DNA from 3 places in the Clostridium sp. ETTB3 genome. Region 2 is predicted to be linked to each of the others. Evidence: a T-box and tRNA genes for the amino acid it is inferred to sense, from the RefSeq annotation. Region 2 holds a T-box; the other regions hold tRNA genes.
What was found. A T-box is a leader RNA that pairs with one kind of tRNA and senses whether it is charged. The one in region 2 lies ahead of leuS (leucine--tRNA ligase), so its partner is inferred to be a tRNA-Leu.
Positions count from the first base shown of each region.

Region 1: it has a tRNA-Leu gene. The T-box ahead of leuS (leucine--tRNA ligase) is inferred to sense a tRNA for this amino acid. The anticodon was not compared.
Region 3: it has a tRNA-Leu gene. The T-box ahead of leuS (leucine--tRNA ligase) is inferred to sense a tRNA for this amino acid. The anticodon was not compared.

Region 1 is NZ_CP199832.1:1,961,008-1,967,508, reverse strand. It holds gene ACUN06_RS09645 (PucR family transcriptional regulator) at 1-784, shown strand, start outside; gene ACUN06_RS09640 (hypothetical protein) at 971-1,132, shown strand; gene ACUN06_RS09635 (LacI family DNA-binding transcriptional regulator) at 1,408-2,427, shown strand; gene malQ (4-alpha-glucanotransferase) at 2,489-3,985, shown strand; gene ACUN06_RS09625 (potassium channel family protein) at 4,098-4,862, shown strand; tRNA gene ACUN06_RS09620 (tRNA-Leu) at 4,929-5,014, shown strand; gene ACUN06_RS09615 (D-2-hydroxyacid dehydrogenase) at 5,092-6,045, shown strand; T-box leader at 6,111-6,304, shown strand; gene leuA (2-isopropylmalate synthase) at 6,355-6,501, shown strand, end outside.
Region 2 is NZ_CP199832.1:2,407,567-2,414,067, reverse strand. It holds gene ACUN06_RS11655 (hypothetical protein) at 1-150, shown strand, start outside; gene ACUN06_RS11650 (HesB-like protein) at 199-531, opposite strand; gene ACUN06_RS11645 (hypothetical protein) at 882-1,628, shown strand; gene ACUN06_RS11640 (hypothetical protein) at 1,821-2,126, shown strand; gene leuS (leucine--tRNA ligase) at 2,241-4,691, opposite strand; T-box leader at 4,857-5,121, opposite strand; gene ACUN06_RS11630 (NupC/NupG family nucleoside CNT transporter) at 5,500-6,501, shown strand, end outside.
Region 3 is NZ_CP199832.1:2,036,159-2,042,659, reverse strand. It holds gene ACUN06_RS10030 (hypothetical protein) at 49-240, shown strand; gene ACUN06_RS10025 (GNAT family N-acetyltransferase) at 396-845, shown strand; gene ACUN06_RS10020 (DUF975 family protein) at 890-1,498, shown strand; gene ACUN06_RS10015 (S66 family peptidase) at 1,998-2,858, opposite strand; gene ACUN06_RS10010 (MgtC/SapB family protein) at 2,981-3,679, shown strand; gene ACUN06_RS10005 (Gfo/Idh/MocA family protein) at 3,779-4,768, shown strand; tRNA gene ACUN06_RS10000 (tRNA-Leu) at 4,875-4,957, opposite strand; gene ACUN06_RS09995 (ZIP family metal transporter) at 5,153-5,971, shown strand; gene eno (phosphopyruvate hydratase) at 6,072-6,501, opposite strand, start outside.

The sequences.
Region 1 (6,501 bases), 450 kb from region 2:
ACTTGATTTATTAAAACTTTATATAGAAGAAAGACTTAACAAGGTGTTTTTAAGTAAAAAAAGTATAGTTTCACTGTTGTTAAATGATAAGAGTATAGAAGAAGAAGTAATAAAAGCAAGCTGGCCAATACTTATTGAAGAATTTGATTTAATAAACATATATGTAGATAATTATAGAGATGAAATAATGTCTTATCTTAAACAAGGGTATTGTTGTAAAGAAGTAGAAATTATAAGTCATAATGGACATATTCTTATGTTTGGAAAATTTGAAGATATATTGGAACATGCTAAAAGTATTAAGTATACAGTAGAAGGAGCAGTTCCATGTAAAGCTTATATTGGTTATTGTAACGTAGAAAGTTATTTGATGTTAAAGAAATATTATGATGATACATCATATAAAATAAATTTAGCTTTTAAATATAATATAATAGATAGAATATTTGATTCAAATAAGCTTATATTAGAAGGAATTATAGATTCAGTTTCTGAAGAAATGAAAAATGATATATATATAAGCTTTGAAAAAGGAATAGCAAAATTAGATAATGAAATGATAAGAACTATGGAAGTATTTTTTAAATGTGGATTAAATTTAAGTGAAGCATCTAAAGAATTATATATACATAGAAATACATTAATTTATAGATTAGACAAAATTCAAAAATATACAAATTACGATATAAGAGAATTTAATGATGCAGTATTATTAAAAATAATATTTTTCATTTGGAAGGAAAAAAATGAAAAAAAACTTGAGGATGTTTTAAAAGTGGTATAAAATATGATGGAGAATGATACCTATATATTTAAATTATTTGAGGTATATACGAATTTCTCATAATCTACCAAGATTTTTATTGTTAAAATCTTGGTAGAAATTTTATTAAATAATAGGTATAGATACCAATTTTTTTAGTTCTTATGTATTTGGGGTGTAATATTTTGAAGGAAGTTACAAATATGTTTGACAATATATATTATAGTTCAAAGATACCATTTAAAGTTATTATTGATGCAAGTTAAAAATGTATCACAAGGATATAGCAATGAAGAGGATAATAATAAAATAAATATAAATGATGATGGTATTAATTATGAAATTATAGTAAATGCAAAAGAAACATAAATAATTAATTTGTTTAGGATTTATTAAAAAATGTAATTGAAAATAATAAACTTGAAAAAATTTGAAAAATGAGATACAATTATATGGAAACGATACCGAGATATTGCATTATATATTATGTTAAGATGAAATATGGACATAAGTAGTTTATTAGTGGTATATTTTATGAATAATTAATGAATTATAATGATGTAAAAAGGAGTATTTTGGATATAAATTAATAAGGAAATAGGAGTGCTAAAATAATTCAAAATATTTTTTAAGGAGGTTTATCTATGAATATAAGAGATATTGCTAAAATATCAGGTGTTGGAGTAAGTACTGTTTCACGTGTATTAAATAATCATCCGGATGTAAAAGAAAGTACTAGAGAAAATGTATTACGTGTTATAAAAGAAAGCAATTATGTGCCTAATAATAGTGCAAGAATATTAAAGCAAAATACAACTAAAAACATAGGTGTTTTAGTAAAAGGAGTTTTTAATCCTTTTTTTTCTGAACTTATTAATGTTATAGGAAGTAAGATTAATGAAGAAAAATACACTATGATATTACAGCAAAATGATTATGTTTTAGAACAAGAAGTTGAAAATATCATTTCTTTTGTAAAAGAAAAAAGACTTCAAGGAATAATTTGTTTAGGTGGAAATTTCATAGATTTAGATGAAGATAGTTTTAAAAATATAGACGTTCCAGTTGTATTAACTTCTGTTAATACAGTATCTTCAGCAGGAAGAGATAAATATTCTACAGTTGGAATAGATAATCTTCAATCAGCATATTCAGCTACGGAATATCTTATAAAAAAAGGTCATGAAAATATTGCAATAATGATAGGAGAAAAAAATGACTTTTGTGTTAGTTGGTGGAGATATAAGGGATATATTAAGGCTTTAATGGATTATAATATAAAAATAAATGATGAAAATCTAATAATTGGAGATTATGATTCAGAAAAAGCTTATGAAGAAACTATGAAATTGTTAAAACATAGAAAAGATATAACTGCAATTTTTGTAATTTCAGATTTCATGGCTATTGGCGCTGCTAAGGCAGTATCAGATAGTGGATTAAGAGTTGGAGAAGATATATCAATAATTGGTTTTGATGGTATGGATGTTAGTTGTTATTATAATCCAGGTATTACCACAATAAATCAACCTAAAAAAGAAATGGCAGAAAAAAGTGTAGAAATTTTATTTGAACTATTAAAGAAAAAAGGGGAAAATAAACATATTTTATTAGATACTGAGTTAATAGAAAGAGAATCTTGTATGGATATTAGCAAAAAGTAAAATAATTATTATTTTAATAATATATATAGTTAAATTTAATAGGTAAAAGGAGTAGAGGGGTATGGAGAGAAGTGCAGGTGTTATTATGCATATAGCATCATTACCAGGAAAATTTGGAATAGGGACATTTGGTAAGGAAGCATATGAATATGTTGAATTTTTATATAAATCAGGAATGAGATATTGGCAAATATTGCCGTTAGGGCAAACAGGATATGGGGATTCACCATATCAATCTTTTTCAGCTTTTGCAGGCAATCCTTATTTTATTGATTTTGATATATTAAATGATGAAGGAATTTTAAGCAAAGCAGAATATATTAATGAAAATTATGGAGATAATGAAGAATGCATTGATTATGGGCTTTTATTTAATATTAAATATATAGTGTTAAGAAGAGCTTATGAGAACTTTAAAAAAAGTCATAACTTTTTATTAAAAGAATACTTTGAAAGTTTTAAAGAAGAAAATAATTGGTGGTTAGATAATTATTCTCTTTATATGGCTGTTAAAGGTAAATTTAATTTAGCTAGTTGGCAAGAATGGGATGATGATATAAAAAAGAGAAGACCTGAAACAATTGAACTTTATAGAAATGAGTTATCAGATGAAATAGAGTTTTGGTCATTTATTCAATTCTTATTCTTTAAACAATGGAATGAATTAAAAAGCTATGCTAATGAAAAGGGAATTAAAATAATAGGAGATATGCCAATTTATGTTGCAGAAGATAGTGCTGATGTTTGGAGTAATCCTGAAGCATATTTAATATATGAAGAAACATTAAAACCAATTTCTATTGCAGGATGCCCTCCAGATGCATTTTCAGAAACAGGTCAATTATGGGGAAATCCTCTTTATGATTGGAATTACATGGAGAAAACAGGATATAAATGGTGGATTAAGAGAGTTGAAGAAAGTTTAAAACTTTATGATGTAGTTAGAATAGATCATTTTAGAGGATTTGAAAGCTATTGGGAAATTCCTTATGGAGATACTACAGCTATTAATGGTAAATGGGTAAAAGGACCAGGAATTAAGCTATTTAATGCAATTAAAGAATCATTAGGTGAAATAAATGTTATAGCAGAAGATTTAGGATTTTTAACAAATGAAGTTAAAGAATTTTTAGAGGAAACAGGATTTCCAGGAATGAAGGTATTACAATTTGCTTTTGATGAAAGAGAAGAAAGTAATTATTTACCTCATACTTATACTAATAATTGTATTGCATATACAGGAACACATGATAATGATACATTTAGGGGTTGGTTTGAGTTAACTGGAAATAAATCAGATGTTAAGTATTGCAAGGAATATTTAGCCTTAACAGAAGAAGAAGGATATAACTGGGGCTTCATAAGAGGGGCGTGGGCAAGCGTAGCAGATGTTTCTATAGCTTTAATGCAGGATTTCTTAAATCTTGGAAATGAAACAAGAGTGAATTTTCCTTCAACTTTAGGTGGAAATTGGAAATGGAGAATTAAGGAAGGAAGCTACAATACAGAATTAGCTGATAAAATATATAAATATACAAAAATGTATGGAAGATGTTAATTTTAAAAGACTGATGCATAAGTGCATTGGTCTTTTTTAGTGCTACTTATCATATATTAAGTAATTCTAACATAAATATAAATATATAAATTTATATTTATGAGGTAAACATATGGAAAAGAAAAGTGTATATGATTTTTTTATAGGATTACTTGCACTTATGTTAGCATTAATGTTTGTTATAGATATTTTTATAGATATACCAAATGAAGTTAGTTGGACATTTTATTATATAGATAATATAGTAAGATTAATATTTATAGGGGATTACGTTACAAGATTAGTAATAAGTAAATCTAAAAGAAATTTTATAAAAAAAAATATAATAGATTTACTATCCATTTTTTCAATAAGATTTTATATAAGGTTAGTGGGGTTGACCATAATTCCTTCTAAGATCAATTCAGCTTATTGTATAAAAATAATAAAGATTTTTATGCTAATAATTTGTGCCTTAAAATTTAAAATAAGAGTTAAAGATGAAATTAAAAAGAGCAGATTAAATTTTTTATTAGTACTTTCAACAATATTTATAGTTATAGGTGCTGTTTTAATTTCAATAGTTGAAGGAATGTCAATAGGAGATGCTTTATGGTGGAGTTTTGTAACTTTTACTACAGTTGGGTATGGTGATATTTTATTAAAGACTCAATTAGGAAAATCAATTGCTGTTTTATTAATGATTATTGGAATAGGAGTTATAGGAGTTATAACAACTAGTATTACTTTGTATATAGCAAATGGAGGAAGAAAAATGCAAAAGAGTTATAAAGAAAAAGTAATAGAAGATATAAAAAATAAGTTGGATAATTATGAAAATTTAACTAGTGAAGATATAGAAGATATTATAAAAATATTAAAAGCATTAAAAAAATAGAGAGGAAAATATGATTGAATTTAATTTTACATTAACATAAAATATATAATATAAGAGTTATCTTATGCAGGTGTGCTGGAATAGGCAGACAGGATAGATTGAGGGTCTATTGGATATTCTCCGTGTGGGTTCAAATCCCACCATCTGCACCAATACATTATATAGAACTACATTTGAATTTGATTTTTTAATGTAGCTCTTTTTTTATAATGATTTATGGAGGAATTATATGAAAAAAATAGTAATACTTGATGGAAAAACTTTAGGAAATATAGATTTAGAAAAACTTAATGAAATTGGAGAAGTTGATTATTATGAATTTACTAGTGAAGATGAAGTAAGTAATAGAATAAAAGATGCAAATATAATATTAACTAATAAAGTTATTTTAAATGAAGATAATATGAAAAATGCAAATAAATTAGAATTTATTGCTGAAACAGCAACTGGATTTAATAATATAGATGTTGATTATGCAAGAAAAAGAGGAATTGGGGTTTCAAATGTTGCGGGATATTCAACTAATGCAGTAGTTCAACATACATTTGCAATGGCTTTAGGATTATTAAATGAAGTTATATATCATGATAATTATGTTAAGTCTGGTGAATATTCTAAATCAGGATTATTTACATGTTTAAATAGACCTTATTATGAAATTCAAAATAAAGTATGGGGAATAATTGGATTAGGAGTAATAGGAAGAAGAGTTGCAAGAATAGCAGAAGCATTTGGAGCAAAGGTAATATATTATTCTACTTCAGGAAGAAATAATTCAAGTGAATTTGAAAGAGTTGAATTTGAAGAATTACTAAATAAAAGTGATATTATTTCTATTCATGCACCATTAAACAATAATACAAAGGGATTAATAAATTATGATGCACTAAGCAAAATGAAGAATACAGCTATTTTAGTAAATATGGGAAGAGGACCTATTGTAGTAGAAAGGGATCTTTCAAAGGCTATAGATGAAGATAAAATAAGAGGAGCAGCATTAGATGTATTTGAGGTTGAGCCAATTAATGAAGAAAACCCACTATTGACTGTAAAAAATAAAGATAAATTACTATTATCACCTCATATTGCATGGGCAAGTATAGAAGCTCGTAAAGTGTTATTTGAAGAAGTAATAGAAAATATTAAGGCTTTTTATAGAGGAGAAGAACGAAATAGAGTATAAAAATAAAAATATTATGTATATTGACAGAGATAATACAATATAGTAAAATTATAGAAAATAAATAAGGCATTGCTGGGAATGAGAGTAGTAGAAAATTAATAATTTTTCAGAGAGTAGACAGTTGCTGAGAGTCTATAAATTATATTTTTGAACTCGCTCATGAGCTATAAGGATGAATTAGAAGTAATTCTTATCGGATAACACCGTTATTTTAATTAAGTAAAAGTTTTGGATGGTACCGCGTAAACACGCTCCAATGAATAGGAGCTGTTTAGCGGTTTTTTATTTTATTTAAGGGGGCTTTTATAAATGTTAAATTACAGTAAATACAAGAGATTTGAAACTATTAATTTTAAGGAAAGAACATGGCCAAATAATATTATTGAAAAGGTACCTATTTGGTGTAGTGTTGATTTAAGAGATGGAAATCAAGCACTTATAAATCCAATGAACATA
Region 2 (6,501 bases):
AATTATTTTAATGATTTTTATGCTAAAAATTGTGATTTATCTGATGAAATGAAAGAAAAGAAAATGATTAATCATGATTATTGGATTGATATACTTCAGGGAATGCAAGAGGTTAATAGTAAGTATTGGGATTATGAATTTATTTATTAATAATATATAAAAAAGCTAAGCAATTTAATGCTTAGCTTTTACTTTATATTAGTGGTGACATCCACCACCACAAGAACCACAGCCACCTTCAGCTTCGATAACTGGCTTTAATGATAATCCTCTACCACCATTTTCTTCTGATGAAAGTAATTTAAATCCACCAAATTCATCAACTAATTTTTCTTCTGCAATTAAAGTTATATCATGAATTTTTTCAGAAATATCTCCTTCTTTAACTTCATCAACAGTTATATTGAAAGCTGGTCCGCTACAACCAAATCCAGCTAAGTTTATTCTTATGCTGTAGTTTTCTACTTCATTTTCTTCTAAGAAAGCTTTGAATTCCTTGTATGCTTCTTCACTTACTAAAAATTTATTCATTATGTTCACCTCACGAAAATTTTCAAATTATATTTATAGTATACCATATTACTCGGAAATAGCAATGTATTTTTAAGGGGTAAATGTAAAAAAACACTAAATAAAAAATTGGAATATTGAAGTTTCAATAATTTGTAAATATAATATAAAATATAGAGAGTATATTAATTAGTATAATAATTAATTATAAGAGATACAAATTTAATGTTTTTAATAGGTTTAGTAAGTTATACTAATGTTATAATAGTTTTAATATATTAGGATGAAATTAAGATAACTAATATGATAGTTAACATAACAATTAAGCAAATGATAAGAAAAAGTAATATTGAAAAGAGAGGATGTTAGAATTGAAGCCTTTTGATAAAGAATATGTTTTGGATAAAATTGAAGAATATAATAAAAAAATAAAAAGCAATAAGGTTGGAGATTATAAAATAAAATCAGTAGATGGTTTACAGGGAGTAATACAAGGATATCTACATTCAAAGGAAGACAATTATGATATAAATATATTGGAGTTACATGCACCAAATCATGTTTGGATGAGGTTAACTCCACTAGAGATACAAGGAGCTTATTTTGCAATAAAAATGGCTAAAGGAAAAGTTGGAGTTGTAGGGTTAGGATTAGGATATGTAGTAGAAGAAATGGCTAAAAAGCTAGAGGTAGAAGAAATTACTGTATATGAAATAAGTAAAGAAATAATAGAATTATATTATGAAAACTTTCCAAAGAATTCTAAGATAAATATAATTTGTTGTGATGCTTATAACGCAGAAAGAAAAGAGTTTGATTTCTTTTATGCCGATATATATGAATATAAATTAACTTCACAAATAGTTGATGATTATAAGAAGTTTAATGAACTGCATAATATTGAAGAATATAGTTTCTTTGGTATGGAGCATTTTTTATTAAGTTGCAGTTATACAGAAATAGTTTGGGTATATATTCCTGAAAATTGGATGGAATCAAGTAGGAAAGCATTTGAGGCAATTCAAGAATCAAATTTACTGCCATATTATGAAAAGCTAGAGGAAAATATAGTTTCTCAAGTATTAGGAGAATTTAAAGAAGTGTTAAATGATATTTAATATAATAAAAAAGCTATGTATAAAATGAATTAAAATCATTTTATACATAGCTTTTTGCAATATTAGCAATATAACAAAATCATATACTTGAAATAATAAAAATACAATGAAATATAGCAAAAGTAAATTAAATATTAATAAATAGAATAAATAATATATAAATTTAATAGATTGTATAAAGGAGGGGGCGTTATGAGATTAGAAAATAATAAAATATTAATTACAACAGTAAGTAGTATTATTGGATTAGGATTAATAATTTTTTTATTAATTAATTATAAACTTAATAAAAGTACAAATGATAAAATTTATGAAGAAGAGTTATCAGAAAATAAATATAAAAGTAATTTAATTATTGAAGATAATAATACAACAATGTTAGATGATGAATTAGAGGATGAGGGTGAAGAGAGGATTTTTCCAGTAGAGGATGATCAAGAGATAATTGTATTACCTAATCCTAATATAAATGAGGCAGTTATTTTAAAAAAATTATGAAATAAAAAGTTAAAAAGTTCTATTTTAAAAATTATGCTTATAAATAAAATAGAACTTTTTTTATTTATATATGGTGTGTAAATTAATTTGATATAATCCCTTATTTATCTTATATTACTTTACAACTATGTTTACAAGTCTTCCTTTAATAACAATAACTTTAACTATAGTTTTTCCTTCAGTGGCAGCTAAAACAGCTTCATCAGCTAAAGCTTCAGCTTTAATTCCTTCTTCGTTTAAGTCAGAAGCAACATTAATTCTTGCTTTAATTTTACCATTAATTTGAATTGCTATTTCAATTTCATCTTTAACAAGAGCTTTAGCATCAAACTCAGGCCAAGCTTCAGTAAATACTGAATACTTATTAGTTAATAATGACCATTGTTCTTCAGCAAAGTGAGGAGCAAATGGAGCTAAAATTTTAATAAAGCTTTCACATACAGTATTTAAGAAATCTAAGTTCTTAGTTTCTTCTTTCATGTACTTAGATAAAGCATTAATGAATTCCATCATTCTTGCAATTGCAGTGTTGAATTGCATTTTTTCAGCATCTTCAGTAACACCTTTAATAGCATTATTTAACCAGAAGTTTAATTCTTTTTCTGCCTTATCCATAGTAGTTTTATTATTAGTACCAGCATTAATAGCTTCTCTACACATTGTTAAATATCTTTCAATTCTATCTACAAATCTAGCAACAGACTTAATACCATCATCACTCCAAGCACCACCTTCAGTGTAAGCAAATCCAAACATTAAGTACATTCTAAATACGTCAGCACCATATTCTTTGATGTAATCATCTGGAGAAATAGTATTTCCTTTAGATTTAGACATTTTTAATCCATCTGGACCTAAGATTAATCCTTGGTGAGTTAAGCTCTTGAATGGTTCATCAAAGCTTAAATATCCCATATCTCTTAAGGCTTTAGTTATAAACCTTGCATATAATAAGTGCATACAAGCATGCTCAGGCCCACCAACATATTTATCAACTGGAAGCATCTTATCTACTTTTTCTTTATCAAATGCAATTTTATCATTTTTATTATCTACATATCTCATTTGGTACCAAGAAGAGCAAACAAATGTATCTAAAGTATCACACTCTCTCTTAGCTGGTTTACCACAACAAGGGCAAGTAGTGTTAACAAATTCTTCGCATTTAGCAAGTGGTGATTTACCATCTGGGGCAAATTCAACATTGTATGGCAATTCAACAGGAAGATCTTTTTCTGGAACTGGAACAGCACCACAATCTTCACAGTAGATTATTGGAATTGGAGCACCCCAATATCTTTGTCTTGAGACTAACCAGTCTCTTAATCTGTAATTAACTTTTGCAGAACCTAAATTTTCTTTAGCTAGTTTTTCAACAATAGTCTCTTTAGCTTCTTCAGTAGTTAATCCATCAAATTCACCAGAGTTAACTAATACACCATATTCACAGTATGGTAATTTAACTTCTTCACCTTTTTTGCTAGTTATAACTTGTTCTATTGGTAAGTTAAATTTAGTAGCAAATGCAAAGTCTCTTTCATCATGAGCTGGAACAGCCATAACAGCACCAGTACCATAAGTTGCAAGAACGTAATCACCAACCCAAATTGGAACTTCCTTACCATTTATAGGGTTTATAGCATATGAACCAGTAAATACACCAGTTTTTTCTCTTGTAAGAGATTGTCTTTCTATATCTGATTGCTTTTTAGCAGCTTCTTTATATTCTTCAACAGCAGCTTTATTTTCATTAGTTGTTATTTCATCAACTAATGGATTTTCAGGAGCTAAAACAACATAAGTTACACCATTTAAAGTGTCAACTCTTGTTGTAAATACATTAAAGTTAATATTTGAATCTTTAACTTTGAAGTTAACTTCAGCACCTGTAGACTTACCAATCCAGTGTTTTTGCATAGCAACTGTCTTTTCAGGCCAATCTAAAGTATCTAGTTTTTCTAATAATTCATCAGCATATTGTGTTATTTTAAAGAACCATTGAGTTAAATCCTTTTTAGTGACTTCTGTTCCACATCTTTCACAAGTACCTTCAACAACTTGTTCATTAGCTAAAACTGTATTACAAGATGGACACCAATTTACAGGAGCTTTTTTTCTGTAAGCTAAATCATTTTTTAATAATTGTAAGAATATCCATTGAGTCCATTTGTAATATTCAGGAGTACAAGTTATAACTTCATTTTCCCAATTAAACATAGCACCCATTGCTTTTAATTGTTCTTCCATAGTTTTGATATTTTTTTCTGTAGAATCCCATGGATGAATCCCAGTTTTAATTGCGAAGTTTTCAGCAGGTAAACCAAAGGCATCAAATCCCATTGGTTGGAATACATTATATCCTTGCATTTTCTTTAATCTTGCCCATGAATCAACAGGTCCATAGTTAAACCAGTGACCAGCATGTAATTGACTTCCAGATGGATAAGAGAACATTTCTAAAACATAAAGTTTTTCACCCTCTGCATCTGGATTAAATTTGTAAAGTTCAGTTTCTTCCCATTTCTTTTGCCATTTTTTATCAATGGCAGTTCCGTAGTTACTCATAGTTTTAATCCTCCTTTAGATAGTGACAAGTAGCAGGTGACAAGTTAGAGAAAATCTCTAAATTTTGACTAAACTTATTGTTTAGATTACCACTTTAAATTTATCACTTGAAACTTGTTACTTGAAATTTGCTAAGTTTTATATAAAAAAAGCCCTTCATCTCAATTAAGAGACGAAAAGCTATATTTCGCGGTACCACTCTTATTAGAATTTAGCAGTTTAAGTTTAGTAAACTTAATAACTTGTCATTTGTCACTTAAAACTTATCACTGACTAATTTCTCGCTTAAATCTGTAACGGGGATTCCGTACTTGCTTTTAAACAAGTAAGCTCCAAGGCAAGTTCCCATAAATGCATCACTGTTTTACAGCAACCAACAGCTCTCTAAAGACTACAATTTTATAGTACTACTCCTTTTCAATGCAATAAATATTAAATTTATTAAATAATTTTAATATTAATTAATTATATATTAATTAACTATAATAAGTCAATAAGAGGAATAACCTTATTTTACATAGTCAATATATCAAGAAATGATTAAGTTTATATTTATTTTAAAAGAAAATTACTTAAGAGAAGTTTAAGGTGAATAAAAATATAAACTATTTAAAATTCATAAAGTATGGTATAATATTGTAAATATGATATAAAATAAAACAATATAATATACTTAAAAATATAGAATTTATATGAACTTAATGATAAATTAATAATTTAATAAACAATTTTTTTATTTTTAAAGAATATAAGTATATATTTTAGATAAAACTAAATTAAGAAAAAGATTAACAAAAGGTGGTATTTTATGGCGATATTAAATTGTATTATAGGTATAATTTTCGTGTTTTTAGTAGCATTTTTAATTTCGAATAATAAGAAAAAAATAAATTGGAAAACAGTAATTATTGGATTTTTAATTCAATTTATATTTGCATTTGCTGCATTAAAGTGGAGTGTTGGAAAATATATATTGAGTAGAATTTCATTAGGTGTACAATCTGTAATTGATTATGCAAAAGAAGGAATTTCTTTTATATTTGGTTCATTATCTAATGATGGTAGTATATTTGCAGTTAATGTTTTAGGAGTAATTATATTCATTTCAGCATTAGTATCAGTGTTGTATTACTTAGGAGTTATGCAGTTTGTTATAAAGCTTATAGGGGGTGGATTATCAAAGCTTTTAGGCACTTCTAAGCTTGAAACTATATCATCAGCTGCAAATATATTTTTAGGGCAAACTGAAGCACCATTATTAATTAAGCCATATGTTGAAAAGTTAACAGAATCAGAATTATTTACAGTTATGGTTGGGGGACTTGCTTCAGTTTCAGGATCAATATTAGTTGGGTATTCATTATTAGGAATTCCTATTGAGTATTTAGTATCAGCTAGTTTTATGTCAGCTCCAGCAGGACTTATAATTTCTAAAATAATAATTCCAGAAATAAGGGAAGCAAAAGTTAATGAAGAAATTGAAATGGTAAAAGATGATTCATCTAATATTGTTGATGCAGCTTCCAAAGGTGCTATTGATGGTTTAGGATTAGTTCTTAATATAGCTGCAATATTATTAGCATTTGTAGCATTAATTGCACTTATAAATGGAATTATTGGATTAATTGGTGGATTATTTGGAATAGATAACTTAAGTTTACAATCAATTTTAGGATATATTTTTGCGCCAATTGCAACTATTATAGGAGTGCCTATGAAAGAATCTGTAATTGCAGGATCATTAATAGGGCAAAAAATAATATTAAATGAGTTTGTAGCATTTACAAGTCTTTCTGAAATAATATCTACA
Region 3 (6,501 bases), 370 kb from region 2:
AAATGGAGAAAATAATTTTAGAATTATTTATACATTGGAGGGCTTTATATGGCATTTGAAAAACTTGAAAATAAAATTAAAAGAATTAATAAAAAAATTAAACAAGGAAGATTATCTCAAGAAGTTGCAGATGAAATAAGTAATGTAATGAGTGAAATTGAAGATTTAGGAGATGAAGCTAAAAGTAAATTTAAAGATGCAGTGGATACTATGAAAAAATCTATTAAAAAAATGAAGTAGATTTAAAATATTAAATATATTTACAAAAAACTTATAAGTTAAATGGTGAATAAATACATATAACTTATAAGTTTTTTGTATTAATAGTTATTATATTATATAATATTAGAAAAAGTTAACTTAGTAAAATAATATTAATGAAAGAGGAGAATAAGATGAATATAAGAAAAGCATTAAACAAGGATATAGATGTAATAGCAAGATATAATTATAATTTAGCGTATGAAACTGAAAATAAAATATTAGATATGAATATTTTAACAAAGGGGGTAGAAGCAATAATAAAGGATGAAAATAAGGGGATATATCATGTATGTGAAATTAATGGTGAAGTAGTTGGACAAATTATGTATACATTTGAATGGAGTGATTGGAGAAATGGGACATTCTTATGGATTCAAAGTGTTTATGTTAATAAGGAATTTAGAGGAATGGGAGTATTTAAAGCATTATATAAATTTATAAGAGATATTGCAGATAATGATAATAATATTTGTGGAATAAGGTTATATGTAGAAAAAGAAAATACAATAGCTAAAAAAACATATAAAAATATAGGTATGAAAGAATGCAATTATTATATTTATGAGTATGATAAAGAATAAATTTTTTTAAAATCATATATAAATAAAAGAAGGAGGGAAGAGAAATGAGTACAGGGGAATTAAAGGTAAATGCAAGGGAACAATTAAGGGGGTACTGGGCTGTTGCAGTTGGAACAGTATTAGTTGCAACTATATTAATTGACTCAGGCGCATTATACAAGGTTAGTGAATATTTTGATATGGCTGAAATAGGTATATCATGCAATTTGATAGCTTTATTTCTTGGGGGTGTTATTTCAACAGGACTTTGTAAATTTTTATTGGATATAGCTACTAAAGGGCAAGAACCAAAGTTTAAAACATTATTTTCTCAATTTAATATTTATTTAAAGACATTAGGATTAAACATAATAATTTATTTATCTATAGCAATAGGATATATACTTTTTATAATTCCAGGAATAATTATATCACTTATGTTTTCACAAGCTTATTATATTTTAGCTGAGGATAACAGCAAATCCATTAATCAATGCTTAAGTGAAAGTGTTGAAATGATGAAAGGTTATAAGTGGGATTTATTTTGTTTAGAATTATCTTTCATTGGATGGTGGATAATTGTAGCATTAACATTCGGAATTGCTAGTTTGTGGGTATCACCATATGTTAAAGTAACAGAAACTAATTTTTATTTAAATATAAAGAATAAATAATTTATAAAAGTCTAAGCTATTCCTAGTTAAGGAAAATTTACTAGGTATAGCTTAGTTTTATTTTATAAGTAAAATCACTAATTATTAATACATTTTATATTAAATAATTAATGTATAAATTAGAGTTTTAATTTAGTATAATTTAAAATTAATAGGAAGTTAAACTGTATTATTAAATTAAGGGGAAGTTTAATTATGGGTGATTATAGAGATGCATGCGATAATGGGATTTGTTTATTAATAAGTAAAATTATATATTTATTTATAACTAATATATGTTTTTTAATAACTATTTATCCAGTTATTTTGTATTTTTTAGTTCGGGCAAAAATTTATCAATTCCAATATTAACTTTTGTAGGAATATTAATAGAACCAGTATTATCTACTATGTTTTCTGTTGTTGGAAATAAAAAAAATTTTTCTAAAAGTCTATACTTGTTTTTTTTAGTTAAAAAGGAGCTATGTACTAATTATTTAGTGCAACAGCTCCTTTAAATTTAGTTAAGTATAATATTTTTACCAATTATTAAACATTTAGAGGTACTACCATGACCTATATCTTCAGTTTTAGCAATAGGTAAATTAGGATTATCTATTACTTTTACTAATAATTCTTCAATAGTAGGGGAAATGTTGTTTTCTTGCATTTTAGTAAATGTACCTAATAAAATGCCACGAACTTTGCTAAATACACCCATTTGCTTCAATTGATTAAAAAAAGCTGACATAAGAGCAGCTTCTCCGCCCATACTTTCTAAAAATAAAATTTTATCTGTAAAGTCAGGCATATATTTTGTTCCAGCTAATTTTAAAAGGCAACGAATATTACCACCTACAGTTATTCCACTTAAACTTTCACCTTGAATAAATTTATAAGAAAAATTAAATAAATCATTTGTATCAGTAAGTAAACTATTACTAAAGTTAGTTAATTGATTTTTGCTATCAGAATAAATAAGATTTCTTATTTGATAAAGATAGACAGGATTATTAGTTTGGGAATAAACACTATTTAAAACAGTAGTTAAATCACTATAGCCAAATATAGGCTTAGGATTTTTAGCTATAAATTCATAATCTAAGTAATCTAAAACTTCATTTGCTAAATCACCGCCAGAAATATCAAATATGGCTTTTATTTTAGGATTTTTATATAAATCCATAAAAGCTTTTCCTTTATCTTTTGACGAGCCATTAAATGGTAGATTAAATGAATAAATATATTCACTTAAAATAGGATTTAGCCCTAAATCTTTCAATGTTTTAATAAGAAGTTCAATTTGAGGTTTATTTAATAATGGCTGTCCATTAGAACAAGCAACAATAGCAATATTATCATTTATATTTAGTAAAGACATAATCTTCTCCTTTAATTAAATTAGTTTATATTATAGTATCACTGATGATTATAAACTTCAAATTAGGATTTTAAGAAATATATGTATTTAATTAGAATAATATTTAGGGGAGGGGATTTTATGTGGTTAAGGAAATAGTTATATACTTAGAAGATTTAAATTTTATTTCAATTTTTTTAAGAGTTTTAATGGCAGTTATTTTTGGAGGAATAATTGGATATGGAAGAGAACGAGAAAAAAGGCCTGCAGGTCTTAGAACACATATACTTGTGTCTGTTGGAGCAACACTTGCAATGATAACTAATATATATTTACATAAGATATATAATGGGGAAACAGATTTATCAAGACTAGGAGCTCAAGTTATAAGTGGAATTGGTTTTTTAGGTGCTGGAACTATTATAGTAACAGGTAAAAACAAAGTAAGGGGATTAACAACTGCAGCAGGGCTTTGGGCATGTGCATGTATGGGATTAGCAATAGGTGCTGGATTTTATTCAGGAGCAATTATTGGCTGTTTAGTAATTGCAGCAGTTACTGTAGCACTTGCTAATATTGATAGGAAAATTAATAGAAAGTCTCGAAATATAACTTTATATATTCTTGTTAACTCAACAAAGGCAGTTTCTAATTTATTAAAAGAAATACAAAGTAAAAATATAAAAATACGTGATATAGAAATAAGTAATAATAATGTAACATCTAATGAGATAATAGGTATTTTAATTGGACTTAAGATATCAAGAGATGTATGTCCTAGGAATTTTATAGAATCTATTAGCAATAAAGATGAAGTTATTTTTTTTCAGGAAATAAACTAATTAAAAAGGTATTATTAATTAAGATAAAGAATAAGTTATTTGTATTCTAATATTAATTAATCTAAATTATTTTAATTTATAGGAGAATAAATGAGAGTTATGAAATTAGCAGTTATTGGGTCGGGTATGATTGTAAATGAGTTTTTAAGCATAGTTCCGTATTTAAATAATATTAAAATTAATGGGATTTATGGAAGGAAAAAAAGTTATGAAAAATTAAATAAGATAAAAAAACAAAATAACATTAAAAATATATTTTATAATTATGAAGAATTGCTTAAAAGTGATATAGATACTGTATATATATGTTTACCTAATAGTCTTCATTTTGAATTTTCAAAGAAAGCTTTAGAAGCTAATAAAAATGTTATAGTTGAAAAACCAATAACATCAAATTATAAAGAAGCTAAAATATTAAGTGATTTAGCAAGAAAAAGAGGATTGTTTATTTTTGAAGCAATTACAACATTATATTTGCCTAATTATTTAAAAATAAAAAAATTAATTTCCAAATTAGGTGAAATAAAAATAGTTGAATGCAATTACTCTCAATATTCAAGTCGATATGATGATTTTAAGAAAGGAAAAGTATTGCCTGTATTTGATCCTAAGTTTTCTGGAGGAGCATTGATGGATTTAAATATATATAATATCCATTATATAGTTGGATTATTTGGAAGGCCTAAAAATGTTGAGTATTATCCTAATATAGAAAGAGGGATAGATACATCAGGAATATTGGTTTTAGATTATGATAAATTTAAATGTGTTTGTATTGGCTCTAAGGAATGTAAGGCACCCATTTATAATAATATTCAAGGAGATAAGGGATGTATATATCAAGATAATCCAACAAATAAATGTGAAAGATTTGAATTGTTACTGAATAATGAAGAAAGTAAGATTATAAATGAAAATAATTATAGGAATAGAATGATTTATGAATTTATAGAATTTGAAAAAATGATAAGTAGTAATGATTTTAATAGATGTTTTCAATTATTAGATCATAGTTTAATTGTAAGTGAGGTTCAAACTGTAGCTAGAAAGAAGTCTGGAATTAAATTTGCAGCTGATGATTTGTATTAAATAAAGTATTAAAATTGTAATTGGTAAGTTAAATAAAAAATAAAAGCATTGATTTTACTAAATTTAAGTAATATTAATGCTTTTATTAATGTTAGATATATAAAATTGGTGCCGGCAGTGGGAATCGAACCCACACGGTTACCCGCATGATTTTGAGTCATGTGCGTCTGCCAGTTCCGCCATGCCGACTTAATTAACATATAAATAATATTATCATATAGGGATAATTGTGTCAATAGAGTAAATTGAAAAAAGTGGAAAATGATTTGGTTGATATAGAAAATGAGTAAATAATTTAATAGTATTTAGAACTTGTTGTAAGATTTTATCATATATTGCTTATATAATGATAAAGCTATGAATAATAAAGGAGATTTAAAAATTATGGAATGGTTTATGGGATTAAATCCAATTGCTCAGGGATTATCGGCTACAATATTTACATGGGCAATAACAGCACTAGGTGCAGCTTTAGTATTTTTCTTTAAAACTGTTGATAGAAGAATATTAAATTGTATGCTTGGATTTGGAGCTGGAGTTATGATAGCAGCAAGCTTTTGGTCATTATTAAATCCAGCAATAGAATTATGTGATAACCTTGGATATAGTGAAATTATATTACCATCCATTGGATTTTTTTCAGGAGGAATTTTTATAATATTAGCTGATAAAATGATGGATAAGTATTCATATGGGGTAATAACAGAAAATGATGAAATAGCAAGAGACTCAATAGTAAAGAAGTACAAAAGAAGTATATTGCTTGTAGTAGCAGTAACACTTCATAACATACCAGAGGGATTAGCTGTTGGGGTAGCCTTTGGTGGAGTAGCAGCAGGAATACCATCAGCAACTATAGGAGCAGCTATAAGCTTAGCATTGGGAATAGGTCTTCAAAATTTTCCAGAGGGAGCAGCTGTATCTTTACCTTTAAGAAGAGAGGGTTTATCAAGAACTAAAAGTTTTTTTTACGGACAAGCATCAGGAATAGTTGAGCCAATAGCAGGTTTTTTAGGTGCAATGGCAGCTGTTGGGGTTAGAAGTATGTTACCATTTTTTTTAGCTTTTTCAGCAGGGGCAATGGTTTCAGTTGTAGGTTCAGAGCTATTACCAGAAGCATCTATTGAAAATAAGGCATTAACAACTATAGGATTAATATTTGGATTTATAACTATGATGATATTAGATGTAACACTTGGATAAAGATAAAATAAGGATGACACAAAAGTATCATCCTAATTACATAAAAATATAATGTTTTATTGAGAGAAATTAAAAGTTTATTCAAAAAAGATTTATATTATTATTTTAGGTTAAAGAAAGCTTGTCTTCCTCTATATTCAGCAACTTCGCCTAATTCTTCAGAAATTCTAATAAGTTGATTGTATTTAGCAACTCTTTCTGATCTAGCAGGTGCGCCTGTTTTAATTTGACCAGCATTAACTGCAACAACTAAATCAGCAATAGTAGTATCTTCAGTTTCTCCTGATCTATGAGATATAACTGCAGTATAACCAGCTCTATTTGCCATTTCAATTGCATTTAAAGTTTCTGTTAAAGTACCAATTTGATTTAACTTAATTAATATTGAGTTAGCTACACCCTTTTGAATACCATCTGATAATCTTGAAGTATTAGTTACAAATAAATCATCTCCAACTAATTGAACCTTATTTCCAAGTCTTTCAGTTAGTAGTTTCCAACCTTCCCAATCTTCTTCAGCCATACCATCT